Regions from separate parts of the Bacillus sp. KNSH39 genome, predicted to be linked through region 2. Evidence: predicted binding sites of a transcription regulator. Region 2 holds the regulator's gene; each other region holds the start of a gene.
What was found. The regulator LexA, encoded in region 2, represses DNA repair genes until DNA is damaged. The targets are predictions, from matches to a motif close to CGAACATATGTTCG.

Region 1 (6,793 bases), 1.4 Mb from region 2:
GCGGATACAGAGAGAGAGTTACATATAATAGTACAACCTAAGTATATGTAATAAAATATAATAATAAAAATCACTGATTCAGTTTTGTAAAGTTCCATAGAGTATGTAAGAAAAGAGAGTGTTGTAAATGCTCTCTTTTCTTATGCTTTGTGAGTTCGTTCATCATAGTATATGTTTTCAGTTATAGATGGTTAATAAACGATAAAAATTTAAAACTTTTTCGTTTAGGCAGGGATTTTATATTTGAGTAAATAAATATACTATGAAGTATTTTTTATACGAATATTGAAGGAGTATAAAATGAGTTTAGCAAGTTACACAGGCTGTAATGTAGAAATTCCGTTAACGGATCCAGATTCTAATGATGTAATTGTTTTTGGACCGTGTTTTTCAGATGAAAGTATGCTTGAAATTGTACAAGATTATCAATTCCAAACAAATTACACATATGAGGTTTCAACTAATTGGGGAATTGAACTGGTCGAGTGGCAAAATGTAAAGGAAAAAAAAGAAGCGAAAGAAAAACTTTTAACTTTATGCAAGATTATGGAAAGTTATTTGGAAGATGGAGACTATTTCGAATTATTTAGTTGTTGGGTTGGTGATGAAGATAAGGAACGAGTAGGGGAATTGAACTTAAAAATAAATCATTTTAATATAGATGAATTATGTATTCCAGAAAGAACATTAGTTAGGATAGAAAAATAAGCTTTGAATATTTTTTAGAAAAAGGCGATTTCACTTTGTGTGAAGTCGCCTTTTAGTTTTTATATGCATTTTATATAAGAAATGAAAAGTTTATTTGATAAAGGAAAAAATATGGAGATAAATAAAATTATGTTTTTTGTTAAGAAATAATAAGTATAGCTCTTCTCAAAGGAACGTAAGTTCGTGTATAATAAGAACGAATGTTCTTTTGAGAGGTAACCTAATTATAGTTTAGAAGTAAATTCGAGTTTAGTAAGTATTAAAAATAACTAAGGGATAGCATGAATAAATAAATGTATAAATGATCAAGGAGATAAAAAATGAACGATGTAAAGATACAAAAAGAAGAAAGAGAGTGGGTTCCGTTTACAGTAATGTCCGAAAAACTTTTAAATATGAGAAAGATTATTGGAGAGAAATTAAAAGTACAAAAACCGCTTTTAACAAATGAAGCAAAAGAGAGGATTTCTGATAAATTATTAACGTCATTACTGTCTGAGAAAGAAATATTGGTAACATATTTTGAAGATGGTTACATATTAACAAGCTACATGACTGTTGTACATATCAATCCGGTAAAACAAATTGTAATTTGTACAGACGCCTTTTATAAAACTTACGTATTTAACGCTATGGATATTATTGAAATAATGTAAAAGAAGCTGAATATTAAATGGCAGCTTTTTTTATTTCTGATTTATGAGACAAATAATATAAGAAAAAGCAGCTAGCTTTGTGCTAGCTGCTGAGCCCCAGGGAAAGGGAGAAAAAGATAGGGTACTCCAAAATCGATAAGAGCTGTCAAACAGCCTGATTATAGTATAGACAAATTAAAATTTTCTATACAAAAAGTTGAACATAAGATTAGGCTGTACCCACTTGGTTTTGATCTGCAAGGTCAGAATCAAATGTATTGGTCGCGCTAACACCGCTAAAAGTATTAACAACAAAACCAACGTTTGATGCGCCGGAACCATTATAAGCTTTCGTATTTTCTTTCGGAGAAACGTTGTAGAAATCACCTAAGTTAAATGATCCATTACTATTTTGTACAACTAAATTTCCTACAACTGATGGCATAATTTTCACCTGCTTTATAAAAAGTTGTTAACATTACTATATGGAGTTATAGTCCAGATGGTTCATATAATAAAAATTGTGGAATAGTAAAACGTTTGGAGCATGGATTTCAATAAAAGTGTGTTAAAATTAATATAATAAAGTTGAGTAATTTTTTAAAAAATTTGTATAATCGATATATATGAAAATAAAGGAGGCAAAATGTAATGAAAGATATTATGAAAAAAGTTGATTTAACAGATGCCAAATCAAGTAATCTTGTTGCACTAATTTATAGTAATGAAGTTATATTAGTTGAAGACGCATTTTGTCCAAATGAAATAAAATTAAAGTTTAATGAAATTGCAATTTTATCTGCAATTAAAACAGCTCATATTGCGAAAGTGTCTATTAGGAAAGAACTTGAAGCGCTTTTTCATGATACGGGTGTTATATTAGTGAAACAAAATGTTGATTATGGTAGTAGCCAATCTATTACCATGCATTTTGAGCAATTTAAAAAGTTGCAAGATGAGATTGAACATTTAAATAAAAGTATGTAATAAAGCAGCTAAATAAAGGTTCTATCATAAAGGTGGAATGTGTTGTGTTGAAAAAGTGGTTTAAAAATTATTTGGGTGAATCGCATTGTAAACATAAATATATTTTTATTAAGATGCAGGATAATGAGGATTTTAAAAAAGGTACATTAGGTGTAGTTTATATTTACCAGTGTGAGAAATGTGGAAAAGAGAAGTTGAAATATAAAAACAATAATGAAATAAACAATGAATTTTTAGATATATAGCAAAAAGTAACCATGATGGTTACTTTTTTTGTTTATGTATACAATATCAAAACCATTACTAAAGTATGAGTTGAGTTAATACTATAGTAAATCGCTGAATAAAAATGAAGAGAGTAAGATATAGGGAAGGAGGATGAGAGAAATGAAGCGAAAAGAAATTAGTAAATCTGTAATTATTACAGGCGTGACACAAGGGTTAGGGCGTGCGATGGTTGATCGATTTCATGAATTAGGGTGGAACATATATGGTTGTGGACGTTCAAAAGATAAAATTGAAGAACTAAAAAAACAGTACAGTAAAATACATGATTTCCAAGTAATTGATGTTTCAGATTCTCAGCAAGTTAACAATTGGGCAAATTATATACTTAATACACATACAGCTCCCAATATGATAATAAATAATGCATCGATTGTAAATCAAAATGCACAACTTTGGAAAATTACGGCTCAAGAATTCGAAAATGTAATGAATGTAAACGTGAATGGTGTAGTAAATGTAATAAGAGCATTTGTTCCAGCGATGGTAGCTAGGAAAGAAGGAATTATCATTAATATGAGTTCTAGTTGGGGGAGAGAAGGTGAGGCTGAGCTTGCGCCATATTGTGCCTCGAAATTTGCTATTGAAGGTATCACTAAATCTATGGCCCTGGAATTACCCCATGGCATGGCTGTAGTTGCTTTAGATCCTGGAGGGAGTATTAGTACTCCAATGCTGAAGTCATGTGCGCCACAATATATAAATGAATCGCCTACACCTGAAACTTGGTCACATAAAGCAATTGAATATATATTGAATATAACAATAGATAAAAATGGAGATTCATTGACATGCCCAGCATGCATATAAAAAGCACCTTTAAGGTGCTTTTATATTAGTAGCACATTATATCATTCACAAAATTACATCTAAAAAATAAAATAAAAGATTAAGGGTGAGATTTGTTTGTTTTGAAAGCTTTAGAAAATATTTAAATAGGTGATAAAAATGAATCCAAGCAGTTTAAAAGTGACAGGGGCATGGTTTCAAGTGGGAGGGAATCTTACAGCTGCTATTGGAACGACAAGAGGATTTATTGGAGAAGAGAAAGTTGAATCGGATCTTGTTATTGTAGGAAGCTCATTACAAGCTCTCGGATATATATTACAAATCATTGCGAGCAATTATGATGATGGGGAAGAAAAAAGAGAAAATCAAAATATAGGCTTAGAGAATCAAAGTAAATTACTTGATCAAATAGGAATTGAGTTATTAGCATTAGGCAATATATCAAATGTAATAGGAACATATTTTAATATAAATGAACAATTGAAAGAAAATGATTATCTTATCATTACAGGGAACAGTTTACAATCGATCGGTGCTTTTTTAGGAGTAGAAGCAGCTTTGTTGGATATAAATGTATTACAGAAAATTATTATACTGGGTAACTCCATGCAAAGTTTAGGGGCTGGATTACAAGCGTATCAAGGTGTTTCAAATGTATTGAAAGATGAGGGAGAAAATGAAGATAGTATTTTTGATAAGAAGGATGAGAGAATCATTGCACTCATTGGTATTTGGATACAAGCGATAGGAACGTTAATTTCTGCAATTGGAGTAACTGCAATAGAGGAAGAAAATAGGCTAGAAAACAATAAAAAGTCTGAAATACTTATTTAAATAGAAGGAGATACATTGATTTTAGAGGTAGGTTAAGATTAAAATGGTAGTAGGTTTTTTTGCGTATATTTTGAAAAGTGATATATAAAATACAAAATAAGGAGTTTTCAAGGGATGATGTATTTATTAGCAATTCTTCTTCCACCTGTTGCTGTATTATTTTGTGGAAAACCAATTCAGGCAATCATAAATTTCATATTAACATTAATATTTTGGGTTCCAGGAGTTATACATGCAATTCTTGTAGTGCATGATAAAAAAGCTGATCGGCGTTTAAAAAAACAAATTCAAGCATATGATGAAATTAATAAGAGGAATCGAAGATAATTCATCTGCAAAATGTTTTTAAAAGAAAGGAGGATTAACCTCCTTTCTTTTTTAGTGGTTGTTAAGTTTAGATTTTTGTGTGGCGGAAAGAATTTTTAATGTAAGTATTATGATAATAACTTTTAGATTGTGCATGTAATAGGCCAGTATAAATACTTTCTGGTACATTAAAGAAATCGTACATACCATTCTTTAATTGGATTCGCAAAATCATAGAAAAAGGATTATAACCAACAGCAACTATATTTTTTGAAATTACGGGAGATAGCTTCATCATTACGCAACTCCTCACTTTTTATTTTTAATACTTTTTTGTAAATGTTGAGGTTGTGATGTTGAAATCCTTATAATTTAAGAGGTATTATACTTATATGCAATATATTAAATGTTTGTTATACGTAATTATAAGGAAGTTCACACGAAGTACATATCGTTGTGCTATTTTTATTTCACCTTTGATTTATAAATAAGAAAATATTGACCATTTGAAAAAAAGGTATATTATTTATACGAGGTATTAAAAATTCACTTTTTACATTCTATGCTTCAAGGGGCAGCGTTATTAGGAAAAATAGAAGTGAAAATAGTTTGTATAAGAAGTATTCTAAAATTTATAATCTGTGAATTGGGAAAATATTGAATGCTCCAGGTCAATATACTTTCTTAATCAAATTTATTTTAGAAAGTGACCTCAATATTTTTAAGTAAATCAACGGGAGAATTGAAAGGCAGGAGAAAGTAACATGTCAGAAAATTATCGTTCTCGAGAGGAACGACGACAAGTTAAAAAGAAAAAACAACCAGCTTCTAAAACACAAAAGCCAAAAGGTAAAACATCATTCTTTCGCAAGTTTTTAATTACTTGTTTATTACTTGGTATTGTTGGTTTAGTGGCGGGGGTTGCTACCTTTTTCGTAATGATTAAGGATGCACCAAAACTTGAGAAAGCAAAACTTGTTAATCCGTTATCCTCAAAAATTTATGATAAAAACGGGGATTTGGTATATGAATATGGAAAAGAAAAAAGGACGAATGTTACGTATGAGCAAATACCTAAATTAGTAGAAAATGCATTTTTAGCGACAGAAGATTCACGTTTTTATGAGCATAGCGGAGTAGATTTTAAAGGTACTGCCCGTGCTGTTCTAGTAAGTCTTAAAGGGGATTATGGTTCTCAAGGAGGAAGTACGATAACACAGCAAGTTATTAAAAACTACTTCTTATCAATGGACAAAACACCAAAGCGTAAAGCGCAAGAAATATATTTAGCTTATAAGCTAGAACAACAGTATTCAAAACATGAAATATTAGAGATGTACTTAAATAAAATTAACTTAGGAAACCGTTCATACGGAATCGCAACAGCAGCACAAAACTACTATGGTAAAGAATTGAAGGACTTAACATTACCAGAAGTTGCGATGCTTGCAGGTTTACCGAAAGCACCGAATAACTATGATCCAACGAAAAAAGAAAATGTTCAAAAAGCAACAGAAAGAAGAAATGTTGTTCTAAGTTTAATGAACCGACATGGATATATAACAAAACAGGAAATGGAAGAAGCATCAAAAGTTGACGTAGAAAAGGGGCTTAAGCCTGCAGCTCAACTACAAACAATGCCATACCCTGCATTTATGGATGCAGTTGTGAAAGAAGTAGAAAAAGAATTACCAGATGCTAATATCGGTTCTGACGGTTTAGAAATTTATACAACGTTAGATCCGAAAGCACAGAAACTTGCTGATAATATTTTAAATAATAATATCATTGATTATCCGAACGATAAATTCCAAGGTGCATTCACATTTATGGATACGAAAACAGGAGAAGTTCGTGCTATAGGTAGTGGCCGTGGAGAAAATAAAGCTGTATTTAAAGGGCATAATATGGCAATTGAATTAGATCGTGCAGCTGGTTCAACGATGAAGCCGATTTTCGACTACGCTCCTGCAATTGAATATTTAAAATGGGCTACGTACCATCAAATTGATGACTCTCCATTTAAGTATTCAACGGGACAAGAAGTACGAAATGCAGATAGAAGTCATATGGGTCCAATTACAATGCGTGAAGCATTAAAAATGTCGCGTAATATTCCTGCAATTAAAACTGCAAAAGAAGTAGGGATTAGTAAATCGAAAGAATTCTCTGAGAAACTAGGTATTACATTTAATACAGCACCGACAGAATCGACAGCGATTGGTACAAATGAAGTATCGCCAACTGAA
Region 2 (6,793 bases):
TCATTTTTTCCAATTTCAATGAAAGCATCCTGTAATTTCTTGCTCCACTCTTCATCTAAATCAGAACGTACCGAAATCGTATCGTTTGGAATTTTCTCCGTAAATTTCACTATTTTCGTTTGCTCGAATATATTCGGATAATCTTTTTTTACAATATTACGAGCATCTTGGAATACAACAGCTGCATCTACGTCACCATTTAAAAGAGCAATAAGCGACTGATCGTGACCTTTTAATGTAACAGGTTTCACATCTTTTAACGGATCAATTCCCTCTTTTAATAGAACAGCTGCAGGCCATACATACCCTGCTGATGATGTTACGTCTTGATAACCAATCTTTTTACCTTTTAAATCTTTTACACTATTTATATTAGAGTCTTTTTTAACAACAAACTCAGATTTATAATAATCTACTAAATCTTTTGTAGGAGCTCCTGTTTCATCCTCTACTCCAAAACGTTGTGCTTGTAAAATTACATTTGCAGCCTTCTTTTCATGTGCTAATACGTACGCTGTTGGCGGTAAAAATCCTACATCTACTTGTTTAGATGCCATCGCTTCTACAATTGTATTGTAGTTCGTTGAAATACTAACTTTTACTGGAATATTTAACTTATCACTTAATAGCTTCTCAAGCGGTTTTGCCTTCGCCTCTAACGTATCTGCATTTTGAGAAGGAACAAATTGAACATTTAAAGTCTTCGGTACATACCCTTTTTTCGTATCTTCATTTTTACTTGCACTTGATTCCTTCGTTCCACAGCCACTTAATAATCCCGCTGCTAGTACAACTGTTGTGCTCATTGCAAAAACTTTTTTCAACATATTAATGCCTCCATTTTTCATTGTTATAAAATAACCTTTCATAAACATGAAGAAATATATCACATATTTTTACAAATAATTGATTATTTACAGAATCTTTACACATTCTATACACTCACATTAAAATTCTCTTCACATATTTGATATGATGAATTGGAAGATAACAATAGAAAAGGTGAGTCATATTGGAACAAAATCAAACTGTAACTTTAAACATCTTATTAACAAGCGATATACATGGCACTGTTTATCCTATTCACTACCAAGATAACTCCCCAGCAGAACTTGGTTTAGCTAAAATTTCTACTCTTATAAAAAAAGAACGTTCCCAAAATACAAACGTTCTTTTAATTGATAATGGCGACTTTATTCAAGGAACACCATTTACTTATCATTATGTTACATACGAAAAAAACAAAAAAAACCCAATGTCCTTATTAGCAAATTACTTACAGTATGACGCTGCAATTATCGGCAATCATGAGTTTAATTACGGGATGGGTATATTAAATAACGCTGTGACTACTGCGAACTTCCCGTACCTATCAGCAAACATTTTAGATAAAAACATAAAGAAACCTTATTTCGGAAAACCTTATATAATCAAACAGATTGAATCCAATATAAAAATTGCTATTTTAGGGGTGACAACGCACTACATTACCAATTGGGAACAACCCCATCACATTAAAGACTTACAATTTGAAGATGCATTAGAAACAACGAAAAAGTGGGTTTCTTACATTCGCAAACATGAGAAACCAGATTTACTAGTCGTAGCGTATCACGGGGGAGTTGAACGAGATTTACAAACCGGGGTACCGACTGAAGTTTTAACAGGAGAAAACCAAGGATATGCAATGTGCCATGAAATTGACGACATAGATATTTTATTAACAGGCCACCAACACCGGGAAATTGCTCACACAATGGCTAACGGTGTAACAATTTTACAGACCGGATGTAATGGAAACTCAGTTGGAAAAGTAAAAATAACATTCGAAAAAACAAAACATAAATGGGTTAAAAAAGAGAGTTCTTCTGAATTATTATCTGTACAAGGAGTTGAGGCTGACCAAGATGTACTTTCATTGGTAGCCGATTACGAAGAGAAAACACAAAAGTGGCTTGATCAACCTATTGGAATCATTCAGGGGGATATGCAAATTTCAGATGCTATGCAAACTCGTTTGCATGATCATCCTTTTATCGAATTCATAAATAAAATACAGATGGATATAGCTAATGTATCAATTTCTTGTACAAGTTTGTTCCATAATACATCTCCAGGTTTCCCGGAACATGTAACAATGCGTGACATCGTTTCTAATTATATTTATCCAAACACATTAAAAGTAATTAGAATAACTGGAGCGGATATAAAAAATGCTCTTGAACTCTCTGCTTCTTATTTCACATTAAAAACAGATGGATCCATCACCGTAAGTCCTACCTACATAGAACCAAAGCCACAACATTATAATTATGATATGTGGGAAGGGATTTCATACGTATTAAACATTTCAAAACCAATTGGTGAAAGAGTAGAATCTTTACAGCATAACAGTGCTCCTCTTAATATGAATGAAGAATATGACGTTGTAATGAATAATTATCGTGCAAGTGGCGGGGGAAATTTCTTTATGTTTCAAAACAAACCGGTAGTAAAAGATATACCCACAGATATGTCTGAACTTATCGCTAATTATATATTGGAACATAAAACGATAGAAGCAACAGTTAATAACAACTGGAAAGTTATTAAATAACGATTTTTACATATAAAAAAGATGGGCTTCGCCCATCTTTTAATTTAATTTTGCATTATCTTGCTTTTTTAAAGCTTTTAATTTCGTCGGTGTAACATCTGTACCTTCTTCGTTAACAACTTTAATACCTTTAAGTTCGTTTAACATATTTTGACGAAATCCTTTTAAATATTGTTCACGTAGCGATTGACGCTCACGTTGCTCTTCTTCAGTTAAACCTTCAGCTTTTGCTTTTTTCGCTAAGAAGTTAATGCGTTCAACGAGTTCGTGATTAATCATCTCGAATCCCCCTTCTAATCAAAACTGATTATTATCATACAATAGTTACTCTTCTTTATCAAGCAATTGCTTCGTATACTCTACATATCTACGATGTACAGTCGCCTTTGAAACATTATGACCAAATCCACGTAATGTTGCTGCAATTTCTTCAAACGTGAGTTCACTTTTTCGCAAACGTACAATTTCCTCAATTGGCACTTCTTTTTTCTCTCTTCCTACACTTAAATGACGATTTTTTAAATTTTTTTCTGGACGATAACCTTTTTCTACTGCACGTTGCATACCTCGTTTAATTTTCAAATTATGAATCTTTCTTTGATATTCTTCAACAATACCAATAATATCTAATACCATTGAATCAGAATCCGACAATTGTAATTCACCATTATGTGTATGCGTATATACTTTTATGCCTTCTTTATGTAAACAATGCATTAACGCGATCTTCGCATTTCCTCTACCAAGACGCGTTTCATCTTGTATAAGTAACACATCAATTTGTTCGTCTCGAATTGTATCCAACACCTCTAATATACCGTCACGTTCAATTGTATATCCACTAGCCTGCTCTTCAATCACCTTAGTAACATTCATTTGATAGCGCTCAGCTAAATGCAATAATTCATCTTTTTGACGTAATAATGATGTTTCTTGCGCTTCTTTCGTTGTACTCACACGTGCATAAATAATTGCATTCATTTTGAACCCCTCTTTCTCCCTATTATTTCCCTATAGTGTAACATAAATCCGCCATTTGTTCGAACTTATGTTTGTAGAATGTTTTTTCACATGTTATACTTATTAATAAGAAAAATGAAAGAAAACGAGGTGTTAGAAAACATGGAAAAGTTAACGAAACGCCAGCAAGACATTCTCGACTTTATTAAGCTAAAAGTACAAGAAAAAGGATATCCACCTTCCGTACGTGAAATTGGTCAAGCAGTCGGCCTCGCTTCTAGTTCTACAGTGCACGGACATTTATCACGATTAGAAGAAAAAGGATACATTCGACGCGATCCAACAAAACCACGTGCCATTGAAATTTTAGGTGAAGACCGAATGGATACGGAAACACAATCTGTTATTCAAGTTCCAATTGTCGGAAAAGTCACTGCTGGGTTACCAATTACAGCGGTCGAAAGCGTAGAAGAACATTTCCCACTTCCAGCTAGTATTGTTGCTGGAGCAGACCAAGTGTTCATGTTACGTATTTCTGGAGATAGTATGATTGAAGCTGGTATTTTCGATGGAGATTTAGTTGTTGTTCGCCAACAGCAGTCTGCATATAATGGTGAAATTGTAGTCGCTTTAACAGAGGATAACGAAGCAACAGTTAAACGTTTCTATAAAGAAAAAGACCATTTCCGTCTACAACCAGAAAACTCTTCATTAGAACCTATCATTTTAAAACAAGTGTCAGTTATCGGGAAAGTAATTGGCGTATATCGTGATTTACATTAAAAATAACAAAAAGAAGATAATTACCGTATATAAATAAGGTAATTATCTTCTTTTTGTATTTTGATAGATTTCCATGCATTCTATTTCTTATTAACGAGTTTCAATCGTCACATCTCCCGCAGCCGTTTTACCGCTAATCTTTTTACTGCCATTTCCAATTGTTACATTTTTATTTTCTTCATTAAAAATTGTTACATCTCCAGCAGCACTTTGCCCAGTAATTACCGCATCTTGTGGTTTTTCCGATAAAGTAATATCTATATCTCCCGCAGTTGAACTGGCTTCTAGATTATACTTAGAATCATGATCTTGAATATTTATTTCCCCACTTGTTGTTTTTGCGGTCACTTTCCCTAATACCTTCTTAAAGTTCACCTCACCAGCTTTTGTCGATCCCTCCACATTCTTAGCCGTTACTTGTTTCAACTCTACTTCTCCAGCAAGTGTTCTAACACTTACGCTATCACTTTTCACATCACTCATTTCGATTTGTCCAGCAGATGAATTTACTTTTACATCTTGGTAAGAGCGTTCGGGCACAAGGAGAGTCAATTTAGACGTTTGAAACCTAAAATCGTAAAAAGAAAAATCAAATGAAGCACCTTTTTCTCTTTCCCCAATAATTTTTAATGTGTCACCATCTTCTGCGATACGAATCTCTTGTTTACGTACATCTCCCGATTGCTTTACATAAAAAGAAGAGTCAGGAGATTTTTGGACAATAATATCCCCGGCATCTAACTTAACTTCTATATTTTTTAATGTTTCGTTTTTAATTACATTTTCTTTATCGCCTTTTTCAGCAGTTTGTACTGCTTTTTCATATGTTTGGGAAATTCCTATTACTCCAATAATGATACAAGCGATAGCGATTAAAAATAGTTTTTTCATCATTTACTCTCCTTTTATCATTTTGAAGTTCCATATTACATATCGTACACACAATCTCTTGAACCACTTTGTACTATAAAAAGCGATAATACATAACAATAAACCTACCCCAACAAACGTTATACTAACGAAAAGATCCAACCATATAAAAGTACCCATAAATACTTTTCCAATAACGAAAAATGGTGTTACTACACTAGCAATACCACCGATCCAAAAAGAAAATATAAAAGCAATAATTGCGACTAACGGGCCTAACACAATAATAAAATTAAACAAACTAAGTCCAATCGCTGCCATAACAGCTCTTGTCACATTTGAAGTCGATGGATTTTTTTTCATTTCATCGAAGCGATACATCGCAAGTAATTCTTTCGCGATTACTTTCGGAGAACCAAGGCCCTGTATTATTTCCGATTCAGTTTTCCCCTCTTCTAGTCCAAACTGAAAGTGCTCTTCATAATCCAATAAAATATCTTGCCTCTCTTCCTCTGGTAACTTTCTAAGATAACTTGATAATTCTTTAAGAAACCCTTCTTTACTCATCCCATTCCACCCCTTCAATAATTTCTTGTACCCCTTTCGCAAAATCACGCCATTCTGTTACTAACAAATGAAATTGCGTCTCCCCTTGCTCTGTTAATTGATAATATTTACGAGGTGGCCCTTCCGTAGATTCCTTTAAATACGTTTGAAAATACCCTTCTTTCGTCAAACGACGTAATAAAGGGTATACTGACCCTTCCGATATTAAAAATTTATTAGAAATTTGCTGAACAAGTTCATAACCGTAACTATCTTTACGTTTTACAAGTGCTAATACACAAAGTTCAAGCACACCTTTTTTAAACTGAACGTTCAAGTGCCATCCTCCTTTCCTATCCTAGTACTGTTCAATACACGGTACCTGTTTTATCCATAATATACCACTTAGTATTGTTTATTGCAAGGTACTGTATTTTTCATTTTTATATTTAGCACTATTCACACTCACAACATCAAACGTCGAGCAAAACATACAATACAATTATTCTATATATGTTCACAGCTACCACGCATATTAAACACTTGTTCAACCACCTCTTCCTGAACTGCAAAATGATTAAACCTTTTACATTAAATTAAAAATATACGGTACCACCTCAAATAATCTCTTTGATTTTTTCAGACATTTCACAAGCGCCTCTTTTGCCCGCGAAAAGAAAAGTCCGGATACCATAGTATCAAAGCTTTTCTTTTCGTATAGGGACATATACCGACCGCGTTCCCATCGGTGAACTTATGTATGGAATATATCCTCTGAATTTAACAAGTTTTAAATTGCGCTAAAAATCCAAAATAAGTGGGAGCAAGTTTAAAGGTGGTGGATCCAGTTTTACTTCTACAAAATTGGCCTTTAAAATGGATTATCGATATACAAAAAGCACCAAATAAACACTTAAAATAGAGGTATTTAAATACTAATGCATGCTAAAAATATTACTGAATTAAAAAACAAATAAATAATATTATTAACATCTTGGAAAGAATGATTGATGATATAAATAAACATTACAAAGCAGC
Region 3 (6,793 bases), 2.9 Mb from region 2:
AACTAGCACGTGGCTATAAAGAGCGCGGCATGGCAGCATACTCTGAACTACAACAAGCAGAATTCGCAGCTGAAAAACATGGCTACTCTGCAACACGTCATCAACGCGAAGTAGGAACAGGTTACTTTGATGAAGTAGCACAAGTGATTACGGGCGGAACTTCATCAACGACAGCGTTAAAAGGATCTACGGAAGAAGCACAGTTTACGAAATAAAAGGAAGGGGCACCTTTTTGAAGGGTGCCCCTTGTTATTTTCTAAACGATTCGAAAAGAGAGAGTGAGTTGTCGGCAAAAAACGATACTTCCTTTTCTTTATTACTAAATCAACTCCACTCAGCTCTATGATCGCGAATAAACTTCATATCTTTCTCGTAATGCTCTAGATGTCCTTCATCAATCATTCTTTGGAAATTCAAGTCGCCTTCTTGTGCTTTTCGTTTCATATATGTACATAACCCTTCTAATCGAAGCAACACCATTCCTAAGTAATCTTCATCCATATTTTTACCATAGGACTGAACGAACAATTTGACTCTCTCTTTAATACGATCTGCATGTTGCGGTGAATCATAATGAACGGCTTCACCGGATTCTGTATAATATACTCTACTTAAAGGCACACAAGTATAAAGTGTATAAGCGATATCCCATAGTCTTGGGCCAGGAGCAGCAACATCGAAATCAATAATCCCTACTGGCTTCTCATTATTAAAAATAATGTTATATATGGCAAAATCATTGTGACATAAAACCTCAATGTTATTTGGCGTGTGATCCATCGGTTTCCAATCATTTAATAACGGAAAATCACTTACAGCATCATGGTAAAGGCGGAGCATCTTTGCTATTTCTTTTAATACATTATTAGATCGCATATATTCTTTTAAAGGATAATTGCCAGCTTCTCCTTCAATAAAGGATAAAATCTCTCTATCCTTTTCATCTACACCTAAAAACTTTGGAGCATAATGAAATTCTTTGTTTTCTAAATGTTGCAATAACTTATGAATCTTTTCATTGCCTGGCTTTAACTCTCGCCGAACAGTATTTTCAGAACGATATACGCTTGAGACGTTTCCCCCTGTTAGCCTTTCTTCTTTAGCGTAGTTTGACATGTGAAAATTCCCCCTGTGATTAAAAAATCCAATTCCAAATAGTAAATAGACCAACAACGGCAGAAAAGAGAAGGGAAGCAAGCAATGCTAGACAGCCAAAAGGAACTAGCTTATCTTGCCATGTTTCTTTATACTCATAAATTAACTCCTCTGCTACTTTCTTCTGCACTGAAGATAAAGGTTGATCTTTATACAAACCTTTTATATGGTTAGAATCGCCTTTAAACTTTAAAGCACGTGCAATATGATGAGGATTATTTCCCATTGATTTTTCAAATAATAAACATGATTCATGCATAATGTCTGTTTTATGCTCCTCTAGATACCAGTAACGTCCAGCCATTTCTGGATATTGTAATGTATAATAAATATCTCCGAGTTGTTTTCGAAGATGTAATTCATTTGGGTATGTAAAGATGAGGCCATGCAATCTATCCCTTGCTTTTCCAAGATTATTATTTTCAATATCCTCTTCAATTCTTTTTAATGTTTTTCTAGGAATTTTATTGGTCATAAACTCCTCCTTATTTAGAATAGAGATAATTATATTTTATAAGAAATACTAAAAATTAGAAATTCTATTTTCGAAAAAGATTGTACATTTTATTTTAATGTGCTATGATGATGTCAGTTGAATAGTTAAATTAAGCAATCCATATGTTATCAAGTGCTGGAAACGAACGAGAAAAAGTATGTGAGAACTAGTTTATGTTTCGTATTTGATAATGTGTGGATTCTTTTTTTAGACAGGAAGACTAAAAAATTAAAAATTTGTATTTTCTTAGGAGGAAATAATCATGGCAGTAACAGGACAAGTAAAATGGTTTAACAACGAAAAAGGCTTCGGTTTCATCGAAGTTCCAGGCGAAAACGACGTATTCGTACACTTCTCTGCAATCGAAACTGAAGGTTTCAAATCTCTAGAAGAAGGCCAAAAAGTTAGCTTCGAAATCGAAGAAGGTAACCGTGGACCTCAAGCTAAAAACGTAATCAAACTATAATTTTATAGTTGATGATGGAAAAAAGGATGGCTAATGCCATCCTTTTTTTGTTGTGGGGAAAGTTTTTTCAGAGCCTGTTTTTATATCTAAATCTCTTTTTCTATGTTACAACGGGTGAAAAATTATCTGGAATGCGTATTAGTTTCTGTAGAAGAATTAGTTCAGCAAGAGTATTTGCTGCGTATGATAGTAAATAACTATAAATTTGTATTCTCTATTGAAATAGGGGAATCTTTTCCAGATAGACCTTGAGTAACATCTTTTTTGTTAGCATTGTTGTTGGAATTTTGTACGTTTTGAGATGATGTTTCTAACAGTTGTTCTTGTTCCTTACTAGGGGTATTCAGAGCATCTGAGGGGATGCTATTAACCTGCTGGCTTAATAGATTTTCTTTGTCCATAGTATACAGCTCCTTTTTGGAATTCGATAAAAAGCAATGTAATTATAAATAGCTACTTATATATATTGTGTTTTTGAATGACATTATATACAAAACTTATATTACAAAGTTAACTAATTAACGAATTGTTAGTGATGGATAAAGATGTACAAATTTGAAGTGTTTAATAAAAATTAAAAGCGGGTAACAAGTACCAATACTCTTTCTCATGTTTTATATAAGGACCATATTACAAATCAAAAAAGATGTAGAGAACCTTGGGAGAAAATATAGTTGTTTTTTAGGGAGAAGAATAAATAAAATGATACTACAAATGTAAAAAGGCATTCCATAAAGGAAGGCCTTTTATTGTTCTTGTCCTGATTCTTTCTTCTCACGTTTTTTACATTCTGGACATTTTGATTTACGAAACGGTTTAGCAAAGAATAGCAGAATGAAAAATAAACCGAATATAATACTAGCTGAGTTTTTCACGATAATGACGCTACTATTTTTCATTTGAATCGATGGTTGGATCTCTTTTTCTTCCATAATGGCCCTCCATATATTGGATTTACATTTTAATTATAGCAAAGTTAATTGTTTTCATGATGTGAAAATAGGAAGGGATAATAAATATTTATAGGTAGTATAAATGCTGTTTTTATAACTTTAAAATTAAATCATTACTATATCGTGATTTTTTTATTTAACAAATGTTTGATAAATGATAAAAAATTGTAAAAAAGCGGAACTTGTAAGCTATTTCCTTTTCATAGATGCTAAAATTATATATGCAGCTGCTAATATAAATGGAAAAAAGGAGATAATGGAGTATGGAAAGTAAAGTGGAACGCTATGTCGAAAATTATGTTGTAACGAAAAATACGATGGCCTTACTTCCTGTCGTTCTAAGTGAAAAGAAAATTGTTACGCGAGTCGTTGAAATGAATGATTCTTTTTTCGTATTTCAAAAACCTCTAGATATTATAGAAAGAAGTTGCCGCAAGCATGGCTCTAGTTTCTTAGGCAGAAAAGAAGGAACGAAAGAGTTAACTCATATTACACATAAAGCACCGATTGCGATTAGTCCAGCAGATCAACTTTATTTTTTCCCTACCTATTCTTACTCTAGAAAAGAGTGCGCTTGGTTGTCTCATTTTTATATTGAAAGTAATAAAGAATTAAAAGATGGAAATCTTATTATTAGATTTATAAATGGCTTTGCTGTGAAATTAGAAATATCAAAAACTAGTTTTGAAAATCAACAAAATCGTACAGCAAAATTACGTACTGAATATGAAGATCGTAGGAAAAAACAAGGGAGTCCTTGTTTTAAAGAGGTTGATAAAAAAGAGGAATCAACATTAAGACCCGCTTATGAGAGTGTGTATTTTGTGAAGGAAGGCGAAGTGTGAAAGGATGGGGGAATCCCCATTCTTTTTTGTTTATCCTGTTATTTGTGGGCAGTAAGACCCCCGCCTCAAAATTCAGCGAAAGCAAAGAAGTTAAGCGGGGGATCAACAAAATCCCCACTGATTAAAGTTTCACTTTATCAGTCTTTGTAGGTAAGGCGATATATTAGAAAAACCGAGTTGTAATTGTTATATTTAGAAAATCACCATTGTAATTTCATTTACTGAAAAAATCAAAAAAACAATCTAAATAACAAAACGAATGACACGTCCTGTCGAATATTGATAGATTATCATAGCTAAATAATGAAGGAATTCTTATGAAAGATATGGAAACTTTAATAAATACATCTCCATATGTCGTATCTACCATTTCCTCTTTCATATAAGCAATGATACAGTAGGGATAGTATTTAGAGTAAAGGGGTAAAGTGTAGAATGGATTTTCAGACAATCAAAGAGTATTTTTCACCAGAAAATATGGATCATATTGTTGAGAGTTATAAAGCGTTCGGACCACTTCTTGGTATTGGTTTACCGATGATAGAGGCGTTGATTCCAGCATTACCGCTTATCGTATTTGTACTGGCGAATGCTGTTGCATTTGGCTTTTGGCTCGGTTTTCTTTATTCATGGCTTGGATCAGTAATGGGTGCATTACTTGTCTTTTTCATCATCCGCCATTTTGGTCGCAGTCGTTTCTTTTCGTTTGTAAATAAGCATGAGAGAGTACGAAAAGCAATGGGGTGGATTGAAAGGAAAGGATTCGCACCGATTTTTGTTATATTTTGTTTTCCGTTTACACCGTCAGCGCTCATAAATGTTGTCGCTGGTTTATCCCGAATTAGTGTAAAACAGTTTGGTCTAGCGTTAGCATTCGGAAAACTTGTGATGATTTTTATTTTAACGTATATCGGTCATGATTTAATGTCATTTATTCATAATCCGGTGAAATCAGTTATTGTAGCGATTGGTATTTTTATTTTATGGTATGTCGGTAAGAAAATCGAAGTAAAGTTAGAACTACATTAAGAATAGTCTTCTTTGTAAAGGAAAGCTTCAGTATTAAAGGATAAGGGGAGAAGCAGATGAAGAAAACTTTGAAAAAAGAAGGCATGGAGTGGATACGAACAATTTTAATTGGTGTATTATTAGCTGTATTTTTTCGAACGTTTTTCTTTTCAACGTATGTTGTAGAGGGGAAGTCAATGATGCCGACATTGCAAGATGGCAATATGCTAGTTGTAAATAAGGTGAGTTATCAAGTTGGGGACTTGAACAGATTTGACGTTGTGGTATTTCATGCGAATAAAAAAGAGGACTATGTAAAGCGGATTATCGGTTTACCTGGAGATCATATTGAATATAAGCAGGATAAGTTATATATAAACGGTCAATTTATTGATGAGCCGTATTTAGAGAAGTATAAGAAAGAGATAAACGGAAGGCAACTAACAGGCGACTTTACATTAGAAGAGTTAACGAAAGAAAAACTGGTGCCACCTGGGTTTATTTTTGTAGTAGGTGATAACCGGCTCGGGAGCTGGGATAGTAGACACTTTGGCTTTGTAAAAGCTGATACAGTCGTCGGTAAAGTTGATTTGCGATATTGGCCAATTCAAGAGGTGCAAACGAATTTTTCAAAAGGTTGATATAATAGATAGAAGTATAGAAAAAGGCAAACAACTCAGTTTGTCTTTTTTCGTGTCCTATAATACAATTATAGTAGCAAACTAACGTTCGTTATGTAAGTGAAAGGTGGGGTTACATGTCACTTCGATTTGTGATTGGTAGAGCGGGAAGTGGAAAAAGTACACTTTGTTTACGCGAAGTGCAAGAAGAGTTAAAACAACGCCCGAGAGGGAAAACAATATTATATCTTGTGCCAGAACAGATGACATTCCAGACGCAGCAGGCGTTAATTGGAAGTGAGGATGTAAGAGGTTCTATTCGGGCACAAGTTTTTAGTTTTTCACGATTAGCGTGGAAGGTACTGCAAGAAGTTGGCGGAGCGAGTCGTCTTCATATTGATGAAGCTGGTGTACATATGTTACTCCGTAAAATTGTAGAGTCTCGTAAAGATGGATTATCGGTGTTCCAAAAAGCAGCGGAGCAAAACGGTTTCTTTGAACATCTTGGCAGTATGATTGCAGAGTTTAAACGTTACAATGTAACGCCATCTAACGTATATGAAATGTGGCAACAATTAGATGCGCATAGTAGCAGTGCCGAACAAAAGTTACTAGCGAATAAAGTGTATGATTTACAGCTATTATACGATGATTTTGAACGTGCTTTAATTGGAAAATACTTAGATTCAGAAGACTACCTGCAATTGCTAGTGGAAAAGCTTCCGCAGTCTGAATATGTAAATGGTGCGGAAATTTATATAGATGGATTTCATTCATTCTCCCCGCAAGAGTTAGAGATTGTAAGACAGCTTATGATTTGCGGAGCGAGAGTTACGATCACGTTAACGATAGATGAAAAAACGTTAGCGCAGCCAGTAAATGAACTCGATTTATTTTATGAAACGACGTTAACGTATGAAAAAATAAAACAAGTAGCGCGTGAAGAGAAAATAGAAATTGAAAAAACAATTCCACTTATGGAACAGCCGCGTTTTCATTCTCCGGCATTAGCGCATTTAGAAGCGCATTATGAAGCGCGTCCGAATGAAAAATTTAACGGTGAAGCGAGTGTAACGATTAGTACAGCTGCGAATTTACGAGCGGAGGTAGAAGGTGTTGCTCGTGAAATTCGTAAACTTGTTGCGGATGAAAAATATCGTTACCGAGATATTGCAGTGCTTCTTCGTAATGGGGAAAGTTATTACGATGTGATGCGAACGTTATTTACAGATTACAATATCCCGCACTTC

Region 1: a site for LexA is predicted at 879-892, ahead of ACUL40_RS03435 (YolD-like family protein). Genes of this name have one in related genera too.
Region 3: a site for LexA is predicted at 5,642-5,655, ahead of addB (helicase-exonuclease AddAB subunit AddB). Genes of this name have one in related genera too.

The regions. Positions count from the first base shown of each region.
Region 1 is NZ_JBQXYO010000001.1:670,079-676,871, forward strand. Features, by position in the region: gene ACUL40_RS03425 (hypothetical protein) at 1-51, shown strand, start outside; gene ACUL40_RS03430 (hypothetical protein) at 301-708, shown strand; gene ACUL40_RS03435 (YolD-like family protein) at 1,029-1,364, shown strand; gene gerPF (spore germination protein GerPF) at 1,573-1,788, opposite strand; gene ACUL40_RS03445 (hypothetical protein) at 1,995-2,330, shown strand; gene ACUL40_RS03450 (hypothetical protein) at 2,375-2,575, shown strand; gene ACUL40_RS03455 (SDR family oxidoreductase) at 2,718-3,425, shown strand; gene ACUL40_RS03460 (DUF6944 family repetitive protein) at 3,564-4,238, shown strand; gene ACUL40_RS03465 (YqaE/Pmp3 family membrane protein) at 4,353-4,565, shown strand; gene ACUL40_RS03470 (KTSC domain-containing protein) at 4,633-4,842, opposite strand; gene ACUL40_RS03475 (PBP1A family penicillin-binding protein) at 5,309-6,793, shown strand, end outside.
Region 2 is NZ_JBQXYO010000001.1:2,104,405-2,111,197, forward strand. Features, by position in the region: gene ACUL40_RS10615 (phosphate/phosphite/phosphonate ABC transporter substrate-binding protein) at 1-827, opposite strand, end outside; gene ACUL40_RS10620 (bifunctional metallophosphatase/5'-nucleotidase) at 1,013-2,596, shown strand; gene ACUL40_RS10625 (DUF896 domain-containing protein) at 2,636-2,875, opposite strand; gene ACUL40_RS10630 (YneB family resolvase-like protein) at 2,921-3,577, opposite strand; gene lexA (transcriptional repressor LexA) at 3,719-4,339, shown strand; gene ACUL40_RS10640 (DUF4097 family beta strand repeat-containing protein) at 4,430-5,233, opposite strand; gene ACUL40_RS10645 (DUF1700 domain-containing protein) at 5,234-5,776, opposite strand; gene ACUL40_RS10650 (PadR family transcriptional regulator) at 5,769-6,092, opposite strand.
Region 3 is NZ_JBQXYO010000001.1:5,010,149-5,016,941, forward strand. Features, by position in the region: gene aceA (isocitrate lyase) at 1-215, shown strand, start outside; gene ACUL40_RS25730 (phosphotransferase) at 325-1,116, opposite strand; gene ACUL40_RS25735 (DUF6584 family protein) at 1,136-1,630, opposite strand; gene cspA (RNA chaperone/antiterminator CspA) at 1,914-2,117, shown strand; gene ACUL40_RS25745 (hypothetical protein) at 2,315-2,518, opposite strand; gene ACUL40_RS25750 (hypothetical protein) at 2,864-3,049, opposite strand; gene ACUL40_RS25755 (competence protein ComK) at 3,334-3,915, shown strand; gene ACUL40_RS25760 (TVP38/TMEM64 family protein) at 4,351-4,944, shown strand; gene lepB (signal peptidase I) at 5,001-5,564, shown strand; gene addB (helicase-exonuclease AddAB subunit AddB) at 5,681-6,793, shown strand, end outside.